Regions from separate parts of the Porcipelethomonas sp. genome, predicted to be linked through region 4. Evidence: predicted binding sites of a transcription regulator. Region 4 holds the regulator's gene; each other region holds the start of a gene.
What was found. The regulator HrcA, encoded in region 4, represses chaperone genes, less so after heat shock. The targets are predictions, from matches to a motif close to TGTTAGCACTCNNNNNNNNNGAGTGCTAACA.

Region 1 (5,711 bases), on a different contig from region 4:
CATAGGTATTTCCCCGGACAGAATACCGGAAGTATACTCCGGATAGATCCATACAGGGTCAATTCCCAGAAGCGCACAGGAAGTAAGAAAGCTGCGGTGAACATTCCTTACTGCTATAATATTTCTGTTTTCCTGTTTCATAAGAGCAAGCATGGTCTGTATGCAAAGGGTAGACCCTCCGGCACTGTAACAGGTTTTTACAGTACCAAAAATTTCCGAGGCATTTTTCTCGCTCTGTGCAATAATACCATCCGCCTCAAAAAGACTGTCTGCCCCCTTTATTTCTGTTATATCCATACCCCATGGAAAACCGGATAACTTATCAGTCCCTTTTCCCTTATGTCCGGGCATGTGAAGTCTTAATGTATTTTTATCATTATAATCTGAAAGAAAATCATATAAAGGTGTATTCATATCGTTCTCCTATAAAAAATAATATTTTAGATATTTGTATATTTTTGCTCTTGCCGCCTTGATTGTTCTGGATACAGTTGACGGACAAACATGCAGCATTTCAGCAATTTCCGCCACTCCCTTGTTATTATAATAGTATAACACAATAATCTCCCGCTGTCTTGCAGTAAGATCATTTTTTATTACTCTTGCCATAACATTTTTTATTTTAGCTCTTTTTTCTTCCGATTCATCTTCATACTCGGAAAAAGCAAGATCGCTTATGCGTTTATCAAATTCAAGTGCTTCAAAGGATATTCTTCTTGACATTCTTATGCCTCCTGTAAATATATTTTGTTGTTGTTTTTATGAATGTAAAAGAAAAGGCTTTTCAAACCCGAAAGAACAAATGTTCTTTTATAGTATTATATACCATTTTTTTGCATATGTCAAGTCTTGAAGTTCTAAAAAATAAATTTTTTTCATATTGTTTAAGGAAACGCCGGGTTTTACGGACATGTTATAAGACTTTTAAAAATACAAATGAAAGGAACAATGCAAAATGAAACTGATGTTAATAAACAAGAATAATCCTCTGCCGGAGAACTATAAACCATGTCTTGCTGATCTTTCAGAAGGCTATCAGCTGGAAAAACATGCCGCATATGCCATGAAACAGATGATATGTGCTGCTCTAAAAGACGGTATCCGTCTGCGGGTATTTTCAGCATACAGAAGCATATCTTACCAAAAAGGACTTTTCAATGAGGATATACTGCGATATATAAATCAGGGAATGACCTATGAAGAAGCTTATCAAAAAACCTCAGATTCCATTGCTGCTCCCGGAGAAAGTGAACACAACGCCGGTCTTGCGGCGGATATTTCCTCCATGGACTGGAAAGGTGAAATTACCGCAGATTTTGAAAATACAAAGGAATTTGAATGGCTCAACTGTAACGCCCATAAATTCGGATATATTCTGCGCTATCCAAAGGGTAAGGAACATATAACCGGTATTACATACGAACCGTGGCATTATCGTTATGTAGGAAGAAAACATGCCCGGTGTCTGAAAAGAATGAGCATAACTTTAGAGGAATATATGCAGCTTCAGTGTGTGAAATGTTAACAAATTGTAAATAAATAATGAAAATTTAGTGAATTGTCTTGATTTTTTCTCGCAGTGTATTATACTATATTTAGCACTCATGATTAGAGAGTGCTAAATAATATTTTATGGAGCTGACAAAAATGCAGACTAAAAGTTTTAAAGCAGAGTCCAAAAGACTTCTTGATTTAATGATCAATTCAATTTATACACATAAGGAAATTTTTTTGAGAGAGCTTATCTCAAATGCCAGTGACGCAATAGACAAGCTTTATTTCAAATCCCTTACTGACGATAAGGTGGGACTGAAAAAGGATGATTTCGCAATCAATATAAAGCTTGACAGTGATGCTCGTCAGATCACCATTTCAGATAACGGTATCGGCATGACGGATGAAGAGCTTGAAAATCATCTTGGAACTATTGCCGACAGCGGTTCATTAAAATTCAAAACCGACAACAAAATGGAAGAGGATGTTGACATAATAGGTCAGTTCGGTGTAGGATTCTATTCCGCATTTATGGTTGCAAAGGAAGTTCATGTAAAGAGCCGGGCATACGGCAGCGATCAGGCTTATGAATGGATATCAACAGGTGCTGACGGATATCAGATAGGTCCGTGTGACAAGGAAGATGTCGGTACTGAAATAATACTTACTCTCAAGGACGATACAGAAGACGAAAAATACGGAGAATATCTGGAACAGTACAGAATAAAAAGTCTTGTCAAGAAATATTCCGATTATATCCGTTTCCCTGTTAAAATGGATGTTACCAAGAGCCGTCTTAAGGAAGGCTCAGAGGACGAATATGAGGATTACACAGAAACTGAAACCCTCAACAGTATGGTTCCGATCTGGAGAAAAAATAAAAACGAGCTTAAGGATGAGGATTACAACAATTTTTACAAGGAAAAGTTCTTTGACTATACTGATCCGCTGATCCATATCCACACCAAGGCTGAAGGTACTGCAACATATAATGCACTTCTTTATATTCCGTCAAAGGCTCCTTATGATTACTATTCAAAGGAATATGAAAAAGGTCTTCAGCTCTATTCAAGCGGTGTTCTGATTATGGATAAATGCTCTGATCTGCTGCCGGATTATTTCAGCTTTGTAAAAGGTCTTGTTGATTCCGAAGACTTGTCACTTAATATTTCAAGAGAAATGCTCCAGCATGACAGACAACTCAAGCTTATAGCAAAAAGTCTTGAGAGAACAATAAAAAATGAACTCGCTAAACTTCTTAAAAATGACAGAGAAAAATATGAGGAATTCTTCAAGGCATTCGGACTCCAGCTTAAATACGGAGTTTACAGCAACTACGGCATGAACAAGGATACTTTAAAAGATCTTATCATGTTCTATTCTTCAAAGGAGCAGAAGCTTGTAACTCTTGAAGAATATGTTTCCAGAATGCCGGAAGACCAGAAATATATCTATTATGCATGCGGCGATAATATTTCCAGAATCGACCACCTGCCTCAGACAGAGCTTGTAAAAGACAAGGGCTATGAAATCCTTTACCTTACCGATGATATAGACGAATTTGCAATCAAAATGCTTGCAAATTATAATGAAAAGGAATTCAAATCAGTTTCCGCCGGCGACCTTGATATTGATACTCCGGAAGAAAAGGAAGAAATCAAAAACAAGGAGGAAGAGGCAAAGGATCTGTTTAAATTCATGGAAGAAAAGCTGAGCGGAAAGGTAAAATCCGTCAAGCTTTCCAAGAGACTCAAGTCCCACCCTGTCTGCCTTACATCAGAAGGCGACCTTTCTGTTGAAATGGAAAAGGTACTCAATTCTATGCCAAATGACCAGAAGGTTGAAGCAAACAAGGTTCTGGAAATTAATCCGGATCATCCTGTGTTTGAAACACTTAAAAATCTTTATGAATCCGATAAGGGCAAGGTTGAAAAATACAGTAAGCTCCTTTATAATCAGGCTCTCATGATCGAAGGTATGCCTGTTGAAGACCCTGTTGAATTTTCAAATCTTGTATGCGAACTTATGATTTAAAAATGACTGTTCCGTCTTCTGCGGAAGACGGAACAGGTTTTGTATATTAATCGTTATCAAATTTAACAACCGCAAATAAAAGCAAATATATACCGGAAGCTTTATTTGCCTGATATATAATAAAAAAATAAAGGCTGTATAAAAATATGACTGCTATTAAAAAAATTCTCGGCGATGCGTTTTCGCTGAAAGATGACACAACCTCTCAGGACGAAATTTATAATCGTCTTGTAAACAGTGCCACCATAAGAGGCACAAATATGTGCGTCCTGATTCTGGCAATACTGATTGCTTCAATCGGACTCAATATGAATTCCACCGCTGTTATTATAGGTGCCATGCTGATTTCTCCCCTTATGGGCAGCATTATGGCAATAGCCTACGGCATAGCTTCAGGAGATCTTAAAATCGTAAGACGGTTTTTTATAGGATTTGCCTTTCAGATCGTTGTCAGTCTTCTGACATCAACATTATATTTCAGTATTACTCCGATTTCAGATTCCACTTCCGAGCTTCTTGCAAGGACTCAGCCTACCATCTGGGACGTCCTGATTGCTGTATTCGGCGGACTTGCCGGAATTATAGGAATGACACGAAAGGAAAAATCCAATGTAATTCCCGGAGTTGCTATTGCAACTGCACTTATGCCGCCATTATGTACGGCTGGCTATGGTCTGGCAACAAGACAATGGTCTTATTTTTTCGGTGCATTTTATCTGTTTACTTTAAACAGCTATTTTATATGCCTGTCTTCTATTATCGTACTTCTTTTACTTAAAGTTCCAAGGCATACTATAATGGAACAAAAAGTAAAGAAAAAGGTTCTGATACGGGTTACTATTTCAACCATACTGCTTATGATACCAAGTATTCTTATCGCTGTAAATATGATAGGCAAATCGGATATAACAGGATTTGAAGAGGAAAAAACAGCCGAGCTTTCCGAACTGGGAAAAGAAGCTGAAATTCTTTTTCCACAGATTGAAAATATTTCACTGGGAAATGTTGACTCCTATCACGAAGGCGAGATAACATCATCAAGCAAGCTTTCTGTTATATTGTCAGAGCCTGTATCAGATGAACGTGAAAAAACCATGAGACAATGGCTGGCAGTAAAATGTGAGGATGCCGAAGAAATCGAAATTATCGTTCAGAATGAAAAAACATAAGCTATATATTATCAGTATTATATAAAATGTTTTATACATACAAAAAGACACCGTAAATCGGTGTCTTTTTGTTAATGTGGTATAGAGAAAGAAAAAACAAAGAAGATACTGTAATTTCAAACGAGTATCTATATCTGTAAAAAACGTTAAATTACTTTTTCTCGCATTCATGGCATATGCCTTCAAATGCAAGCGAAGAAGTATTGATGCGAAAACCGGTGCGGTTATAAACATCGTTTTCTATTTTACTTATCTCTGGAATCGAAATATCAAAAACCTTCCCGCATCTGACACATACCAGATGCTGGTGATTTGTCAATGTACCGTCAAAACAGTCAGACCCGTTAGGCACACTAATTTTTTTCAGCATATTATGTTCTGAAAGGAAATTCAGGTTTCTGTAAACTGTTCCCAGACTAAGCCCGGGGTACTCATCCCTCAGAAGATTATAAACATCGTCGGCAGTAGGATGAATCTTATTTTTCAACACAGTATTTAAAATAAGTTCACGCTGCTTTGAATAACGCATATGAATTCTCCCGGACCGCATTCAACCTATGATTCAAACTCTTCTGTGAATATTATAGCAAAACTGTTCTCAAATGTCAAGGAATTTTGAAAAAAATTACTAGAAATTTTTATCAGGTAAAGATTGCACAAAAATTGACCCTTGTTTTTTACTTGACAAAAATACACATACCCTTTATAATTTAATATATAGAAGTATGATTTTATTCAACAATTTTTTTCAACAAAGAAAGGGTTTAATATGACAAAAGCTGAAATAAAATTTGCAGAATTTATAAGAAAACATATTGTCACAATCGGTTTTGCAGCCGCAGCATTAATGGCTGTTATTTTAAGAATACTTATGCTTGACCATGAAACCAGCGACTATTCATTTTTCATGAAGAACTGGATAATCCAGCTGGCTCAATATGACGGTCTTTCGGGACTGGGAGAAAATATCGGAGAATATAATGTCCCCTATATGCTGTTTTTAGCGCTTCTTCC
Region 2 (5,711 bases), on a different contig from region 4:
GGTACTTATATTCAGTTTACATCTGTGGGTATGCAGGCAGTTCTGGAGCAGAGTGATATTCTTACAGATTTTCACACCAATGTAATAGAACAGTTCGGACATGAAAGATTTTTAAAACTGCTCAGCGAAATGTCGGCACTGGAAGAAATAATGAATCGTGAAATTGAAAGGGAGGAACAAACGAATGAATGAAAAGGTATTGAATGATTTTCTTGAAAATAAAAGTTCATTATGTATGAAAAATGATAATATATCTGATATTCTGTTTCAGGAATACGGAGTAAACCGGGGACTGCGTGACTTAAACGGAAAGGGCGTATTAACCGGGCTTACACGTATTTCAGATATAGTATCTTTTAAAAATGTAGACGGCAGTCGTGTTCCGTGTGACGGCGAACTGTGGTACAGAGGATATCCGATAGAATCACTTATCTCAGGACTGGACGGGGAATTCGGTTTTGAAAAAACAGCGTATCTTCTCCTGTTCGGTGAAATGCCTGATGAAAAGGAACTCTCTGAATTCAAGTCATGTCTGGGATTTTTAAGAAATCTTCCGCCTGATTTTACCCGTGATGTAATCATGAAGGCACCGACCAAAGACATTATGAATTCTATGACCAGAAGTATCCTTACCTTGTCATCCTATGACAAGTCTACAAATTCCGGAAAGCTTGAGGATACTATTGAGCAGTGCCTGAGCCTGATTGCCGTATTCCCGATGCTTGCAGTATATGGCTATCATGCTTATAATCACTATGAAAATTATGACAGCATGTATATACATCACCCGAAGCCGGAATTGTCGGCAGCAGAAAATTTCCTTTATATGCTGCGTCCGGACGGTTCATATACTCAGCTTGAAGCCAGAGTACTTGACGTTGCACTGATGCTTCATATGGAGCATGGCGGCGGAAACAATTCAACCTTTACAACAAGAGTTGTCACATCTTCCGGTTCTGATACCTATTCTACGATTGCAGCAGCGATGTCCTCTCTTAAGGGACCTAAGCATGGCGGTGCGAATATAAAGGTTATGGAAATGATGCAGGATATCCGTACTCATGTTTCCGACTGTACTGACAAGGACGAAATCAGGGATTATCTCGGAAAGATACTTGACAAGGAAGCGTTTGACCGAAAGGGTCTGATTTATGGTATCGGTCATGCTGTTTACAGTATTTCTGACCCCAGAGAACGTGTACTGAAAGGCTATGTTGAAAAGCTTGCAGCAGCAAAAGGAAAAGAAAATGATCTGATGTTATATCAGTATGTGGAAGAACTTGCACCGGAGCTTATTGCTGAAAAACGCCGTATGTTCAAGGGAGTCAGCCCGAATGTGGATTTTTACAGCGGTTTTGTTTACGATATGCTGGGTATTCCTACAGAGCTGTATACGCCGTTGTTCGCTATTGCACGTGTAGTAGGATGGAGTGCACACAGAATTGAAGAACTTATCGGTACAAGCAAAATTATCCGTCCGGCTTATATGAGTGTAATGGAAAAAAATGATTTATGCAAAAGCTAAGCTATTGAATATCTGTTATAAATGTGATATAATTAAAGTAAATAAAATTTCGGAGGTATAAATATATGCCGTTTATTAATGTAAAAACAAATACTGCTGTTTCTGATGAAAAGAAGACAGCAATTAAATCTGAACTTGGTCAGGCAATTTCTTTGATTCCCGGTAAATCGGAAAGCTGGCTTATGGTTGGAATTGAACCGGAACATGTTCTCTACTTTAAGGGAGACGATGCTCCTGCAGCTATGGTGGAGGTAAGCGTTTACGGACAGGAAAATCCGGCTGCATTTAATATGCTGACAGAAAAAATCTGTAATATTCTGAATGAACAGCTTTCTATTGAGCAGTCACGCATTTATGTTAAATATGACGCTACAGGCAACTGGGGATGGAATGGTTCTAATTTCTGATTATCTATCTTTAAATTAAATGCTCCGGAGATATTATTCTCCGGAGCATCAGCTGTATATAAGTTTAAATTTAAAGTAAATCAGGGAACGCTTTCACTTGCAAAGCGTCCCCTCTTCCAGAACAGTCCTCAGGACTGATTTTGGAATTCACTCCCGTAAAAGCGCTTCTAAGGCACAGGAATTTCGCCCTCTGCGGAGGGCGACCAAGGCTCCGCCTTTGGAAACCGCAAGCTTTTAAAAAAGCTTGATTAAAACCTTTAAACAAATATTATTTGCATAATATAAACTTTAAATTCCCATTATTGCATAAATAACTGTACCGATTACTCCACTCCCAAGTATAACAGAAATAGCGTTCAACTTGAATTTGCGAAGCAGGAAAAGTGACAGAGCAAATATTCCAAGTTCTGCAAACCGGATATTTTTAAGTGAGGCAGAAAAAATATCCGTCTGAAAAAGTCCCAGCATCAGTATAGATGCTCCGGCTGAGGCGATAAGTGCTACAACTGCCGGACGCAGGGCTGAGAGGACTGTCTGTACGCCGCCTACAGTGCGGTATTTATAGTAAAAGTGAGCGAGAATAAGGCAGATTATGAAGGAGGGGATAATACATCCCAGAGTACACAGAAGTACTCCGCCTATCCCGGCAAGCCGCATTCCTACGAATGTTGATGAGTTTATGGATATCGGACCGGGAGTCATTTCTGCAACAGTTATAAGGTCTGAAAATTCTTCCATGGTCATAAGCTCATAGACATTTACAATTTGCTCCTGAATAAGAGGGATTGCAGCATATCCGCCGCCTACACTGAATAATCCTACCTGAATGAATGCAAAAAATAATTTCAGCAAAAGCATTTTTAAATCCCCCCTTAATTTTGTTTTCTGGTTTTTCTGACTGAAACTGCCAGATCAATAAGTCCGATTCCAAGACATACAAGAATAATTATTATTGCACTTACGCCAAGGAAATATGTGCATATAAATGCAGTGATCATCATTGCAATATAAAGAAACCTTCTGGTTTTGCATACATTTTTGGCAAGATTAATAACAACATCAAAAATTACTGCTGCTACTCCCGCACGCATAACCTGCAGTGCAGTGGCTATATATTTATTTGTCCGGAACTGGTCATAAAAAAGTGAAATTACAGAAATGATAATCATAGGCGGAAGTATTGTTCCGAAGACTGCTGCAAGCGAACCTGCAATTCCAGCCATTCTGTAACCGATGATTACTGAAGCATTAACCGGAAGCGGTCCGGGAGCAGACTGCGTTATTGCAGTAACATCCAGCATTTCATCTTCCTCAAGCCATTTCAGTTCCTCAACGAATTTCTTTTTCATCAGAGATACTATAACAAATCCGCCGCCGAATGTGCAGGCACTTAATACAAACATTGACTTAAATAAAATCCATAGCTTTTTTGATTTTTCACTCATATAAACACTCCTGTTTTTATTTTATTATAGCATCATCTGTACTATTTGTAAATTTATATTTTTTATACATATTCTTATTATACAATATCAAAAAAGCTGAATACAAAAAAGGGTATGCCGGCATAATAAAAGGCATACCCTTATTATATAATGCAAAACCCCCGTAAAATGGGGGCATTGTTTATATTTTTACGAAACATTATATTTCGTTATACTGTTTATTTTATTTCAAGTCTTCTTGAAGACGGCTGTTCAATTTGCATTTTAGGAAGATCAATAAAGAGAATACCGTTTTTGTATTCTGCATTAATTGCGTTCTGATCTACATCGGATATATCAAAGCTTCTCTGATATGAACCATAGGAACGTTCCCTGCGGATATAATTTCCGGCACTGTCTGTTTCGTCATTTTCAGTTCTGTGTTCAGCGGTAATTACAAGGTAATTGCCATTTATATCAAGTTTGATGTCATCTTTTTCAAAGCCCGGAAGTTCAGCTTCCATAACATATTTATTGCCTTCATCACGAATATCAGTCCTGCATGCTTTCAGCGGCATTGAAGCTCCGAAAAAGTCCTTTTCAAAATCATTGAATGCATTGAAAAGATTAAAGTTGTTTTCAAACGGTGTAAGTCCATACATAAATAATTCCTCCTGACTTTCGGGGATATTTCCCCACATGCTTTTATGATATGCAGATTTTAAAATTTATTTAATCTTTCCATTGGTATCATTTCCTTTCTTGTTTCATTGTCTATATGATACTTCCGTTAAATGACAGGATTATTAAGCTTTTGTGATAAATTGAAGAAAATTAGCACTCTCAGCATGAGAGTGCTAATTGATTTGAAATATAAATTGGTATGAGTAAATTATTATTTTACAGTGGATTTTTTTGACAGATAAGAAGCAAGTGCGGCGGCATCTCTTACGTCATTTTTGCTGTCACAGTTGAAATCGGCTGTACTGTCAAGTTCATCTGATTTCTTTGAAGCCAGTTTCTGAGCTATAAAAGCTGCGTCCCTTACATTGACTTCTGCGTCGGAATTGGCATCGCCTGAAACATAATATGCAGCATCTAACTGTTCCAATGCATAGAATATTTTTGCGTAATCCAGTGCTTCAAATTCTTTTTGATTATAGTTTACTAATGCTTTATTTAAGTTGACCTTTATTTGTGCATATGATACATACAGGTTTGAATTGATTTCAGTTAAATCTTTTGGATATGAAGCTTCATAGTGGTCAGAACTGTTAAAAATATTTGAAAGCATAGTGTTGAACGAATTTTGAAGCTGTCCCATATAATAACTATCATTTTTTTGTTCTGCATTAACAGAAATAAACTTTGAAACTGAAATCCATGTATTTCCGTCTTCATCAGTTGACAAATATTTATCAATTTCTCCGCTTTCACACATCTCTTTGACTTTCTCATATATTTCAGAAGATGAGTCTTTTGTATAATTAAAATAACCGCTGGTTCTTCTGTTTATATCATTGGTCAGCTCTTTTGTGAACAGTGTTTCAGACATTTCTACTATATACTGCATGTTATAATATCCGCGTGTATTTGTGAAATCAAGTAAATCTCCGCCAGCACCATAATTTTCATCAGCTGCTTCAATACAGATATTTGAGAATGGAGTTATACATGCTGTACCAATCGTAATACTGGTTAAACTTACAGCCAATATCTTTTTTAATTTTTTCATAATTTTTCCTTTCTTTAATTTTTAGAGTAATTTTAATCTGTGCAAAGTAAATATAGATGCATCTATTTTTTATTAATAATACCTTGCATTTCATAATTAAATTATACTCCGTTATTTTAAAAAGTCAATACTTGGAATGATTTTTTTTTTACTTTTGGTAAATTTTGTAATATTATACCAGTTATTCCGGAAAAAGCAGAATAATAATTAATAAAATAAGATAAACTATTTAAGGTATTGACTTTTTATGGAATGGGATATATACTTATAAATGAGAGAAAATAAATTAATCCGGATATACTATGATTTCCGGGTAAATATTATAATTGCGGGTGATAATAATGGATAAAAACACAATGTATAAGCTTACTTACGGATTGTTTGTTCTTACGTCAGAATTCAACGGAGTGGACAGCGGCTGTATTATTAATACGGCAGGACAGGTTACTTCTGAACCTAACAGAATCAGTATTACTGTTAATAAAAGCAATTACACTCATGAGCTATTGTCATGCTCCAGTAAATTTAATATTTCGATACTAAGTCAGGACGCCGGATTTGATATCTTTAAAAGATTTGGTTTTCAGTCCGGACGTGATGTAAATAAGTTTAAGGATTTT
Region 3 (5,711 bases), on a different contig from region 4:
GACCGGCATTTATATTGCCGTTTTCCTTATTATCTTCCTGATTTTCCATTTCTGGTTTGTACGCCGGAAATGTCAGAAGAAATTCTGTGTAGTCATCTGGAGTGCTTTTTAAAACGATACTGCCCCGATGATAGCTTACAAATTTTTTGACTATGGAAAGACCAAGTCCCACGCCGGAGGTATCACTGCTTCTGGAAAAGTCAGTCTTGTAAAACCTGTCAAATATTCTGGGCATATCCTTGCCTGATATCCCCATTCCGGTATTTCCGAACCTGATATATATATTCTGTTCATCAGAATATGCATTTAATTTTATTTTTCCGCCATGATTTACAAATTTTACAGCATTATCCACAAGATTGTAGACTATCTGATAAAGCATGTCCTTATCGCCGAACATTATGGCTCTTGCACTGTCAATTCCGTCAACAACAACATCCTTTTCCTCAATTTCCTTTTCATACATGAAAAGTGTTTCTACGAAAAGTGCTGTAAGATTTACTGGTTTGCCGTTAAGCTGCATTTCTCCGGATTCTATTCCGGAAATTTTCATCATAGTCTTAACAAGCCGGATCATGCGGTTAGTCTGTTCGGAAATTCTTGCCAGATATTTTCTTGTGTCATTTTTTGGTATTGTTCCGTCAAGAATTCCTGAAATAAATCCGTTTATAATTGTTATAGGAGTTTTGATCTCATGTGAAATGTTAGACATGAATTCCAGGCTTTTACGTTTGTCATCTGAAATTACATCAGCCATGCGGTTTATAATTGATACCAGCAATCTGATCTCGTAATCATTTGTATCCGGAAGCTGTAATTTATTATTTGTATTTTTAAGATATGCTTCGGATTTTTCGTTTATTTCGACCAGCAGCTTGTATCGTTTCTGTTTTATAAAATGGAAAATAACGGCGAAAATGATGAGTACAACAGTTGCTGAAACTATGAGTATCTCGCCGATATTCATTATGGACTTATAAAGCTCATCTGCCGATCTTATGGCAATAAATTGTATTGTTCCACTTTCAGATAATGACGACTGCATACTTTTGCTGTATATGATAGTTTCACTGTTTACAATACTGAATTTATCAGAACCTTTGAGTGTTGAAATCGACTTCGGTTTGTACTCTTTGTACACTGATTTTGAGCTTATTATAATTTCCCCGCTTTTTCCGTCGAGAATATAATAATTTGTATGAAACATGTCTGCATTTATATCCAGAAATCCCTGAAAAGCAGATATTGCCTCATTAATATTTCCGGTTTCGGAAACGTTGCGTTCCATACTCTGAACGATAGTTTTTGATGTCTTGTCAATTTCCCTGTATTCAGACTTTTTAAGATGAGATGCGCCAAAGGAAAATACAGAGATACCTGTAAAAACTGCACCAAAGGTAAGAAGCAATAAAGAATTCAGATACTGAACAAATAATTTTTTTTTCATAATGCCGCCTTAAAGCTGATCTTCATCGCATTCAAACTTATAGCCTACGCCCCATACAGTTTTCAGCGACCATTTATCTGATGCGCCTTCAAGCTTTGCACGAAGTCTTTTTATGTGAACGTCAATGGTACGTGAATCTCCGTAATATTCAAATCCCCATACTTCATCAAGAAGCTGATCTCTGGTGTAAACCCTGTTCGGATTGGACGCCAGAAAATAAAGTAGCTCCAGTTCTTTCGGAGGAGTATCTATAACCTTTCCGTTTACTTTCAGTACATACCGTGTAAGATTTATATGAAGATTGTCATAAAAAAGCTCCTTTGACTCAGAAACAGACGGAGTGTGACTGGTTCTTCTGGTAACAGCCTTGATACGTGCAAGAACTTCCTTGGTGTCAAAGGGTTTTACGATATAATCGTCTGCCCCCAGTTCAAGTCCCAAAACCTTGTCAAAGACTTCACCTTTGGCTGTGATTATGAGAATAGGAGTATTGTAATTTTTCCGTATTTCCCTGCATATCTGCCAACCGTCCATACCGGGAAGCATAATATCCAGCAGAATAATATCCGGCTTCAGGGCATTGAATTTAACCATTGCCTCTTCACCGTTATTTGAAATTATAGTGCTGTAGCCTTCCTTTTCAAGGTAAAGCCTGAGCAGATCGCATATATTTTTGTCGTCATCAACTATGAGTACTTTGTCATGATCCATAAAATCACCTTTTTTCAACAATAGTTTATATATTTGAGAACTATTCCTAACAAGAGTTTATATTTACTTACTTTAATATTATCAAATTATGCAAAAAATGTCAATATAAAATATTTTTTTAAGGTTTAAAAAAGTTTACATTTTTTAATATTTGTTAATTATACACATTATTATAGCACGATTTATACCAATAATTAGGCACACCTACGAAAAATAATTTATATTCTAAAAATGCCTTGATTTTTTCAGGAAAGTTGGTAAAATAGTAATTAGCACTCAGGGAGTTTGAGTGCTAACAAATTAAAGTTACTAAAAAATTTAGGAGGAATAAATATGACTATCAAACCATTGGCAGACAGAATTGTCATTAAAATGACTGAAGCCGAAGAAACAACAAAAGGCGGTATTATACTTGCGGCGGCGGCAAAGGAAAAGCCACAGATTGCCGAAGTAGTTGCAGTAGGTCCGGGCGGAGTTGTTGACGGCGAAAAAGTTGAAATGTATTTAAAAGTGGGCGATAAGGTTCTGCTCAGCAAATATGCCGGCACAGAAGTCAAGGTTGACGATGTTGAATATACAATCCTCCGTCAGTCTGAAGTTCTGGCTATTGTAGAATAATAAATATTAAAACAGTAAAGGAGAATCATTATTATGGCAAAGGATATTAAATACGGCGAAGACGCCAGAAAATCTTTACAGGCAGGTATTGACAAGCTTGCTGATACAGTTAAAATCACACTTGGTCCTAAGGGCAGAAATGTTGTTCTGGACAAGAAATTCGGTGCACCTCTCGTAACAAATGACGGTGTTACAATTGCAAAGGAAATTGAACTTGAGGATGCTTTTGAAAATATGGGAGCACAGATGCTCAAGGAAGTTGCAACAAAGACAAATGACGCAGCCGGTGACGGTACAACAACTGCAACACTTCTTGCACAGGCTATGATCCGTGAAGGCATGAAGAATATTGCTGCTGGTGCAAATCCGATGATCGTAAAGAAGGGTATGTCCAAGGCTGTTAACGCAGCAGTTGACAGCGTTATAGCAAATTCCAAGAAAGTTGAAGGCAGCGATGATATCGCAAGAGTTGCAACAGTTTCTTCAGCTGATGAAACAGTCGGCAAGCTTATTGCAGAGGCTATGGAAAAGGTTACAGCAGACGGCGTTATTACAATTGAAGAAAGCAAGACTGCTGAAACATACAGTGAAGTTGTTGAAGGTATGCAGTTCGACAGAGGTTATATTTCACCTTATATGGCAACTGATACAGAAAAGATGGAAGCTGTATATGACGATCCGTTCATTCTTATTACAGATAAGAAGATCTCTTCAATTCAGGAAATTCTTCCTCTTCTGGAACAGCTTGTACAGTCAGGCAAGAAGCTTGTAATTATTGCAGAGGATATCGAAGGCGAAGCTCTTACAACACTTATCCTCAATAACCTCAGAGGTACATTCAGATGTGCAGCTGTAAAGGCTCCGGGCTTTGGCGACAGACGTAAGGAAATGCTTCAGGATATAGCAATTCTTACAGGAGGTCAGGTAATTTCTGAAGAACTGGGTCTTGAACTTAAGGATACAACAATTGAACAGCTCGGCCGTGCAAGACAGGTTGTAATCGGCAAGGAGAATACAATCATTGTTGACGGTTCAGGCAATTCTGAAGATATCAGGAACAGAACAGAGCAGATCAGAGCACAGATTGATGCAACAACTTCTGACTTTGATAAGGAAAAGCTTCAGGAAAGACTTGCAAAGCTTGCAGGCGGTGTTGCTGTTATCAAGGTTGGTGCTGCAACTGAAATTGAAATGAAGGAAAAGAAGCTGAGAATTGAAGACGCACTGGCTGCTACAAAGGCTGCTGTTGAAGAGGGCATTGTTGCCGGCGGCGGTACAGCTCTTATCAATGCAATTCCTGCTGTTGAAAAGCTTATTCCGGAACTGGAAGGCGATGAAAAGACAGGTGCTGCTATTGTTCTTAAGGCTCTGGAAGAACCAGTTCGTCAGATCGCTTTGAATGCTGGTCTTGAAGGCAGTGTTATTATAGATACTATCAAGCGTTCAGGTAAGGTCGGCTATGGCTTTGACGCTTACAATGAAACATATGTTGACATGATTCCTGCTGGTATCGTTGATCCTACTAAGGTTACACGTTCAGCACTTCAGAATGCGGCATCAGTATCAGCTATGGTTCTTACAACAGAAAGTCTGGTTGCAGATATCCCTGAACCGGAACCGGCAGCTGCTGCACCACAGGGCGGCATGGGATATTAATTTAAATATTCCAGATAACATAACAGAATATTATTATCCGGCAGTTTTACAGCTGCCGGATTTTTTTATTTGACTTTAAATGTAAAATGGTTTATAATAAAAATAAGTGTATAAACCTGTTTCTTATGAAAATAATAGAAATATTATCTCTGAGGAAAGGTACAGGTTTATGAATACACAAAACTATAATGAAGATGAAAAAGAAAATAAGGATAATGAAAACGAAACTGATGAGAGGCTTGACAGGGCAGAGCTTATAGAAAAAATGGGGGAAGTGGTTTCCCATAATGCAAAGCATCTTATTCACTGCCTTACAATTATCGGTCAGGTAGAAGGTCATTATGTGCTTCCGTCTCAGAACAAAACTACCAAATACGAACATATTATTCCTGCCCTTGTTGCAATAGAGCAGGACAGGTCTATTGAGGGACTGGTGATAATTCTCAATACGGTGGGGGGAGATGTTGAAGCAGGTCTTGCTATTGCAGAGCTTATAGCCGGAATGAAAACACCTACTGTTTCTATTGTCGTGGGGGGAGGACACTCTATCGGAGTGCCGCTGGCGGTAAGCGCCCGCCATTCGTTTATTGTCCCCTCGGCTACAATGACTATTCATCCGGTGAGAATGAACGGACTGGTTCTGGGCGTTCCTCAGACGCTTTCGTATTTTGACAAAATGCAGGACAGAATAGTAAATTTCGTAACCGCAAACAGTAATATCAGTGAGGAAAATTTCAGAAACCTTATGCTGAAAACCGGTGAGCTTGCAATGGATATGGGAACTGTTGTGGACGGCGAAACGGCGGTGGAACTGGGACTCATTGACAGTCTGGGCGGTTTAAGCGATGCTATCGAATGCCTTTACAGCCTGATAGAGGAATCGGAGCAGAAATATCCCGATGATGTAAAGACAGGTGAGAAAAAGCAATGATCCTTTATACTATTATAAGTCCGGAAGATGTTTTACATGATTTTTCCGGGGAAGAAAGCAATAAAAAACAAACTGAGGAAATATGTACTACTGATCCTTTCGTATTTCTTGAAAGGGATGAATATTATAAAATTATAAAAGAACTGCGGAAATAATTTCCGCATACATATTACAAGGAGGACAAAATGAATATTTTTGAAGCGATTATGCAGGGAATTATACAGGGGCTTACCGAATTTTTACCGGTATCAAGCTCAGGACATATTTCTCTTTATCAACATTTTACCGGAAACAGCGGAGAGGGGGCACTCTTGTTTTCCGCAATTCTGCATCTGGGTACACTGGTAG
Region 4 (5,711 bases):
ACAATTTGTAACTCCGCAGAAAAGGCATGAAAGTCCGATGGCAGCACCCAGAGAACAGTCAATACCCAGTAAAGGTGCAAGAAAACTGCCGAAAGTTGAACCTACAAAAAATGCCGGGAGAATTTCTCCGCCTTTAAATCCGGCACCAAGGGTCAGTGCGGTAAAAATCAGCTTTAAAATAAACTGATAAAACGGAGCAGGGTCGTTGAATGCACGGACAATTACTTCTCCTCCGGCACCATTGTAATCATATGTATGACAGATAAATGTCAGTACTGTTACAATCATACCTCCGATAAAAATTCTCAGATACGGATTTCTTATAAAGTATTTGTATACCCGTCCGGCATTTTTCAGTACAAAGCAGAACACTATGCTAAGAAGTCCGCACAAAACGGCTATAACCGACGCTTTTATAAATACCATACCAGTTATCTCGTCCGGCTTTATGCTGACTGCCATGGGTGCTACTCCGAAATATGAGGAGATTTTAAATCCGGTCAGTGCTGCAATAATACACGGAACTATTGCAGAATAATGCATAATGCCTACGCTTATAACCTCCATTGAGAAAAAAGCGGCAGCGGCAGGAGTACCAAAAAGTGCCGAGAATCCTGCACTCATACCGCACATTGTAATAAGCCTGTGATCCTGTTCTTTAAGCTTCAGCCACAACCCCAGCTGAGAGCCTATGCTTCCTCCTATCTGAAGAGCAGCACCTTCACGTCCGGCAGAGCCTCCGGTTAAGTGGGTAAGCACAGAACCGGTAAAAATACTGAGTGTATTTCTCCATGTCATATTTTCGCCGTCTCTTACCGCAACAAGAACCATATTTGTACCCTTGTCATGAGTAAGTTTAAGCAGCCGGTAAATTCCGACAATCAGAAGACCTGCTATAGGCAGAAGAAGTATTATAACAGGATGTTCTGTTCTTATTTTTGCTGATTCTTCCAGACATATATGAAAAGCAGCAGACACAATTCCTACTGCTGTGCCGGTTATTAATGACAGTATAATCCATTTGAAAAAACTCCCGAACGTTTCGGGCAGCCAGTCTTTTATATTCTTTAATATTCTTAAAATAATTTTTTTCATTTTTAGCTCCAGATACTAAAATAATCTACCTATAATATATGATACTCGTTTATACAGGTCTTGTCAACAGTTTCACGTTTTGAAGCTTTCTTTTCAGGAAAGCTTTATGGAGATAGTTTTACTATATAAGCAAGCTGATGAAAAAGATTTTTTGTGCATAGTGATGAAAATGCTAAAACCCCTTGACAATTGCCTGCAATAGTGATAAATTATAATTAGCACTCAGGGAGATTGAGTGCTAGCACTTAAAAATTGCAACTACCAGTGATTAAGGAGGCGCCGGATTTGAATGACAGAAAACTTAAAATTCTTGCTGCTGTCATAGATGAATATATTCTGACCGGCGAACCTGTAGGTTCAAAAACTATAGCTTCACTTCCCGACATCAACGTTTCCGCCGCAACAGTCAGAAACGATATGGCAATGCTTGAACAGCTGGGATATCTTGAACAGCCTCATACATCTGCCGGAAGAATTCCGACATTCAGCGGATACAGGCTTTATATTGAAAAGATAATGAAGCCTCATGAGCTGCCGGAAGAAGAAGTTGAACGGCTTGATCACATGCTTGAGGAAAACGGAGCGTTTACAGAGGATCTTATAATCCAGAGTGCTGCTACGGCTCTTGCAGAGCTTACACAGTGTGCGGTAGTAGCTTCCAATGAAGTACCGAAATTTTCGGTTATTTCAAAGGTGGAAGTTGTTCCTACGGGAAAAAGGCTTTATGTTATACTGCTTATCACTTCTGACGGAAGTATAAAAAATAAAGCATGCCGTCTGGAATTTGATCTTACTCATGAACAGCTTGATTTCTTTACAAATTATATAGAAGAAAATCTTCAGGGAATTTCAGTTGCAGATTTGTCCGATGAGATGCTTGACAAACTGGTTGAAGCGATGGGAACATATATGATTACTTTATCGCCTCTGGTTCAGGGTGTGTATGAGCTTTCAAGAGATCTTCTCCACAAGGAGCTTACAGTCCGGGGAGAACGGAATTTGCTTTCATGCAATGAACTGGATAAAATGGATATAGTAAGATTTATGGATAACAAGTCGGAACTTGAGAATCTTCTGAACACATCGTTCAGCGGAATTCATGTAATGTTCAGCGAAGAAAGCGACGGATTTGTAATAGGAAATTCCAGCATGATAGTTTCAAATTACCAAAAAGGTGATAAAACAGTCGGTTCGCTGGGTATAATAGGTCCTGTAAGGCTTGACTATGCCAAAATTATTCCTTATATAGAATATTTTACGAATAAAATTTCGGATTTGCTTTCCGAAAATTCAGAAAAGGACGGAAAGGAAGATGACAATGAGTGATGAAGAAAAAAACAGCCGGGAGACAGAAGAACAGCCGGTAAATAAAGACATGGATATCGACATCGAAACAGGCGAGGAGAAGTCTGATGAATCAAAGGAGAAAATAGAAGAGCTTGAAGCAAAGCTTAAGGATTCTGATGACAAATATCTGAGACTTTACGCCGAATATGACAATTACCGGAAGCGTACAGCCAAGGAAAAAATCGAAAGCTATGGAGATGCAACAAGCAAATGCGTTGCTGACATACTTCCGGTTCTTGACAGCTTTGAAAGAGCCATTGAAGCTGAATGTGCAGATGAAGCCTTTAAAAACGGCATGCAGATGATTTACAATCAGTTCAAAGAGGCACTTAAAAAGATAGGTGTCACAGAAATGGAAGCTTTAGGCAATGAATTTGATCCGAATCTTCATAATGCGATAAAGCAGGTTGAAGACGAAAACTTCGGGGAAAACACAGTATGTGAAATTTTCCAGAAGGGTTATATGTTAAATGACAGAGTAATTCGTCACGCTGTTGTGGCAGTGGCAAACTGATTATTTTAATGGTATATTAGAAAGGAAGATTTATCATGGGAAAAATTATAGGCATTGACTTGGGTACAACAAACTCATGCGTAGCAGTAATGGAAGGCGGCAGCGCCGTTGTAATTCCGAACTCCGAAGGTGCGAGAACAACTCCTTCAGTAGTTGCTTTCTCCAAGACAGGCGAAAGACTGGTAGGTCAGGTTGCAAAGCGTCAGGCAGTTACAAATCCTGAAAAGACAGTTATTTCAATCAAGAGACACATGGGTTCTGACTATAAAGTTAACATTGACGGAAAATCATATACTCCTCAGGAAATTTCAGCAATGATTTTACAGAAACTGAAATCAGACGCAGAAAGCTATCTGGGCGAACCTGTTACAGAAGCAGTTATTACTGTTCCGGCTTACTTTACAGATGCACAGAGACAGGCAACAAAGGATGCAGGTCAGATTGCAGGTCTTAATGTAAGAAGAATCATCAACGAGCCTACAGCAGCAGCTCTTTCATATGGCGTAGACAAGGAAGAAGACCAGAAGATCATGGTTTATGACCTGGGCGGCGGTACATTCGATGTTTCCATCATTGAAATGGGCGACGGCGTTACAGAAGTTCTGGCAACAGCCGGAAATAACCACTTAGGCGGTGATGACTTCGACCAGAGAATCATTGACTGGATGATATCTGAATTCAAGAAAGCTGAAGGAATCGACCTTTCAACAGATAAGATGGCTATGCAGAGACTGAAGGAAGCAGCAGAAAAATCAAAGATCGAGCTTTCTTCAACTCCTACTTCACAGATCAATCTGCCGTTTATTACAGCAGACGCATCAGGTCCTAAGCACCTTGACCTTACTCTTACACAGGCAAAATTCAACGAACTGACTTCTGACCTTGTTCAGTCCACAATGGGACCTGTAAAACAGGCACTTTCAGACAGCGGTCTGTCTGCCGGAGATCTGCATAAGGTTCTGATGGTCGGCGGTTCTTCAAGAATTCCGGCTGTTCAGGAAGCTGTTAAAAACTTCATGGGCAAGGAACCATTCAAGGGTATCAATCCTGATGAATGTGTAGCACTGGGTGCTGCATATCAGGGCGGTGTTCTCGGCGGAGATGTTAAGGAAGGTCTGCTCCTCCTTGATGTTACTCCTCTTACACTGGGTATTGAAACTGCAGGCGGTGTAAGCACTCCTATGATTGCAAGAAATACTACAATTCCTACAAAGCAGACACAGGTGTTCTCAACATACGCTGATAATCAGACAGCTGTTGATATTAACGTACTCCAGGGTGAACGTGAATTTGCAAAGGATAATAAACAGCTGGGAACATTCCGTCTGGACGGTATTGCCCCTGCACCAAGAGGAATCCCTCAGATTGAAGTTACTTTTGATATAGACGCAAACGGTATTGTTCACGTATCTGCAAAGGATAAGGGAACAGGCAAGGAACAGAATATTACTATTACTTCTTCAACAAATATGTCCAAGGAAGATATTGACAAGGCTGTCAAGGACGCTGAAATGTTTGCCGAAGAAGACAAGAAGAGAAGAGAAGAAGTTGATACAAAGAATAATGCTGAAAACTTTGCATTCCAGTGCGAAAAGGCTCTGAATGATTTCGGCGATAAGGTATCTGCTGACGAAAAGTCTTCAATTGAAGCTAAGTGCAATGCTCTTAAGGAAGCTGTAAAGGGCAATGATATTGATGATATCAAGGCTAAAAATGAAGACCTCCAGAAAGCCTTCAACGAGCTGGCAACAAAGATTTACCAGAATGCCAGCCCTGAAGAACAGGCTGCAGCACAGCAGGCAGCTCAGGCAGCCGCTGGAAGTGCGTCATCAGGTGATGACGGTGTTGTAGACGCTGATTACACAGACGCTGAATAATTATTTTTGCTTAAAAAGGGCGGATCAATAAAGTCCGCCCATAAGCTGTTTAAAATGCAGTTTCCGGGGCGTTTATATAACACACATGAATGTTTTGTCATGGGGCAAAACGGAAAGAGGTGCGGTCAGTTATGGCTGATGAAAGAGATTATTACGAGGTGCTGGGGGTTCAGAAAGGCGCATCTGACGATGACATAAAAAAAGCCTTTAAAAAGATGGCAAGAAAGTATCATCCTGACCTTCACCCTGATGATAAAGAATGTGAAGAAAAATTCAAGGAAGTCAACAAGGCTTATGAGGTTCTGTCCGATCCGGAAAAGCGTCAGCGCTATGATCAGTTCGGTCAGGCAGGCGTTGATCCTAATTTCGGCGGAGGAGGCGGCGGATTTACCGGCGGTTTCGGCGGCGGAGATATATTTGAGGATCTTTTCAGCGGTATTTTCGGCGGCGGAGGAATGAGATCATCTGCACGTTCAAATGCAAATGCTCCGAGAAGAGGACAGGATATAACCGCCAATGTAAACATAAGCTTTATGGAAGCCTGCACAGGCAAGAAGCAGGATGTTAAGATAAACAGAATGGATAAGTGCAGTGAATGCGGCGGAACTGGTGCTGCAAAGGGTTCTGCTCCGCAGACTTGCCCGGACTGTCATGGTTCAGGTACTGTAAAGGTTACTCAGAGAACTCCGTTTGGCATGATTTCTTCTGCTAAAACATGTTCACGCTGCGGCGGCAAAGGTACTGTTATTTCCAATCCATGCAGCAAGTGCAGCGGAACGGGAAGAATTAAGGTTTCAAAGACTATAAATGTTGATATTCCTGCCGGAATTGATGACGGACAGGTTTTAAGAGTCGGAGGACAGGGTGACAGCGGCTTA

Region 1: the regulator HrcA is predicted to act here: its motif matches at 1,594-1,624, upstream of htpG (molecular chaperone HtpG).
Region 2: the regulator HrcA is predicted to act here: its motif matches at 4,189-4,219, upstream of ACI4WO_RS09025 (Hsp20/alpha crystallin family protein).
Region 3: the regulator HrcA is predicted to act here: its motif matches at 2,426-2,456, upstream of ACI4WO_RS03880 (co-chaperone GroES).

What each region holds. Positions count from the first base shown of each region.
Region 1 is NZ_JBJFHN010000033.1:2,643-8,353, reverse strand. It holds gene ACI4WO_RS01835 (aminotransferase class I/II-fold pyridoxal phosphate-dependent enzyme) at 1-414, opposite strand, end outside; gene ACI4WO_RS01830 (RNA polymerase sigma factor) at 424-723, opposite strand; gene ACI4WO_RS01825 (M15 family metallopeptidase) at 956-1,525, shown strand; gene htpG (molecular chaperone HtpG) at 1,648-3,528, shown strand; gene ACI4WO_RS01815 (TIGR00341 family protein) at 3,675-4,697, shown strand; gene ACI4WO_RS01810 (Fur family transcriptional regulator) at 4,849-5,226, opposite strand; gene ACI4WO_RS01805 (hypothetical protein) at 5,467-5,711, shown strand, end outside.
Region 2 is NZ_JBJFHN010000144.1:4,461-10,171, forward strand. It holds gene ACI4WO_RS09000 (hypothetical protein) at 1-192, shown strand, start outside; gene ACI4WO_RS09005 (citrate/2-methylcitrate synthase) at 185-1,525, shown strand; gene ACI4WO_RS09010 (phenylpyruvate tautomerase MIF-related protein) at 1,591-1,932, shown strand; gene ACI4WO_RS09015 (chromate transporter) at 2,221-2,790, opposite strand; gene ACI4WO_RS09020 (chromate transporter) at 2,805-3,377, opposite strand; gene ACI4WO_RS09025 (Hsp20/alpha crystallin family protein) at 3,596-4,018, opposite strand; gene ACI4WO_RS09030 (dockerin type I domain-containing protein) at 4,252-5,091, opposite strand; gene ACI4WO_RS09035 (flavin reductase) at 5,433-5,711, shown strand, end outside.
Region 3 is NZ_JBJFHN010000070.1:6,793-12,503, reverse strand. It holds gene ACI4WO_RS03890 (sensor histidine kinase) at 1-1,447, opposite strand, end outside; gene ACI4WO_RS03885 (response regulator transcription factor) at 1,457-2,158, opposite strand; gene ACI4WO_RS03880 (co-chaperone GroES) at 2,492-2,776, shown strand; gene groL (chaperonin GroEL) at 2,810-4,432, shown strand; gene ACI4WO_RS03870 (ClpP family protease) at 4,602-5,363, shown strand; gene ACI4WO_RS03865 (hypothetical protein) at 5,360-5,518, shown strand; gene ACI4WO_RS03860 (undecaprenyl-diphosphate phosphatase) at 5,549-5,711, shown strand, end outside.
Region 4 is NZ_JBJFHN010000126.1:24,209-29,919, reverse strand. It holds gene ACI4WO_RS07580 (chloride channel protein) at 1-1,095, opposite strand, end outside; gene hrcA (heat-inducible transcriptional repressor HrcA) at 1,381-2,421, shown strand; gene grpE (nucleotide exchange factor GrpE) at 2,414-2,956, shown strand; gene dnaK (molecular chaperone DnaK) at 2,992-4,833, shown strand; gene dnaJ (molecular chaperone DnaJ) at 4,965-5,711, shown strand, end outside.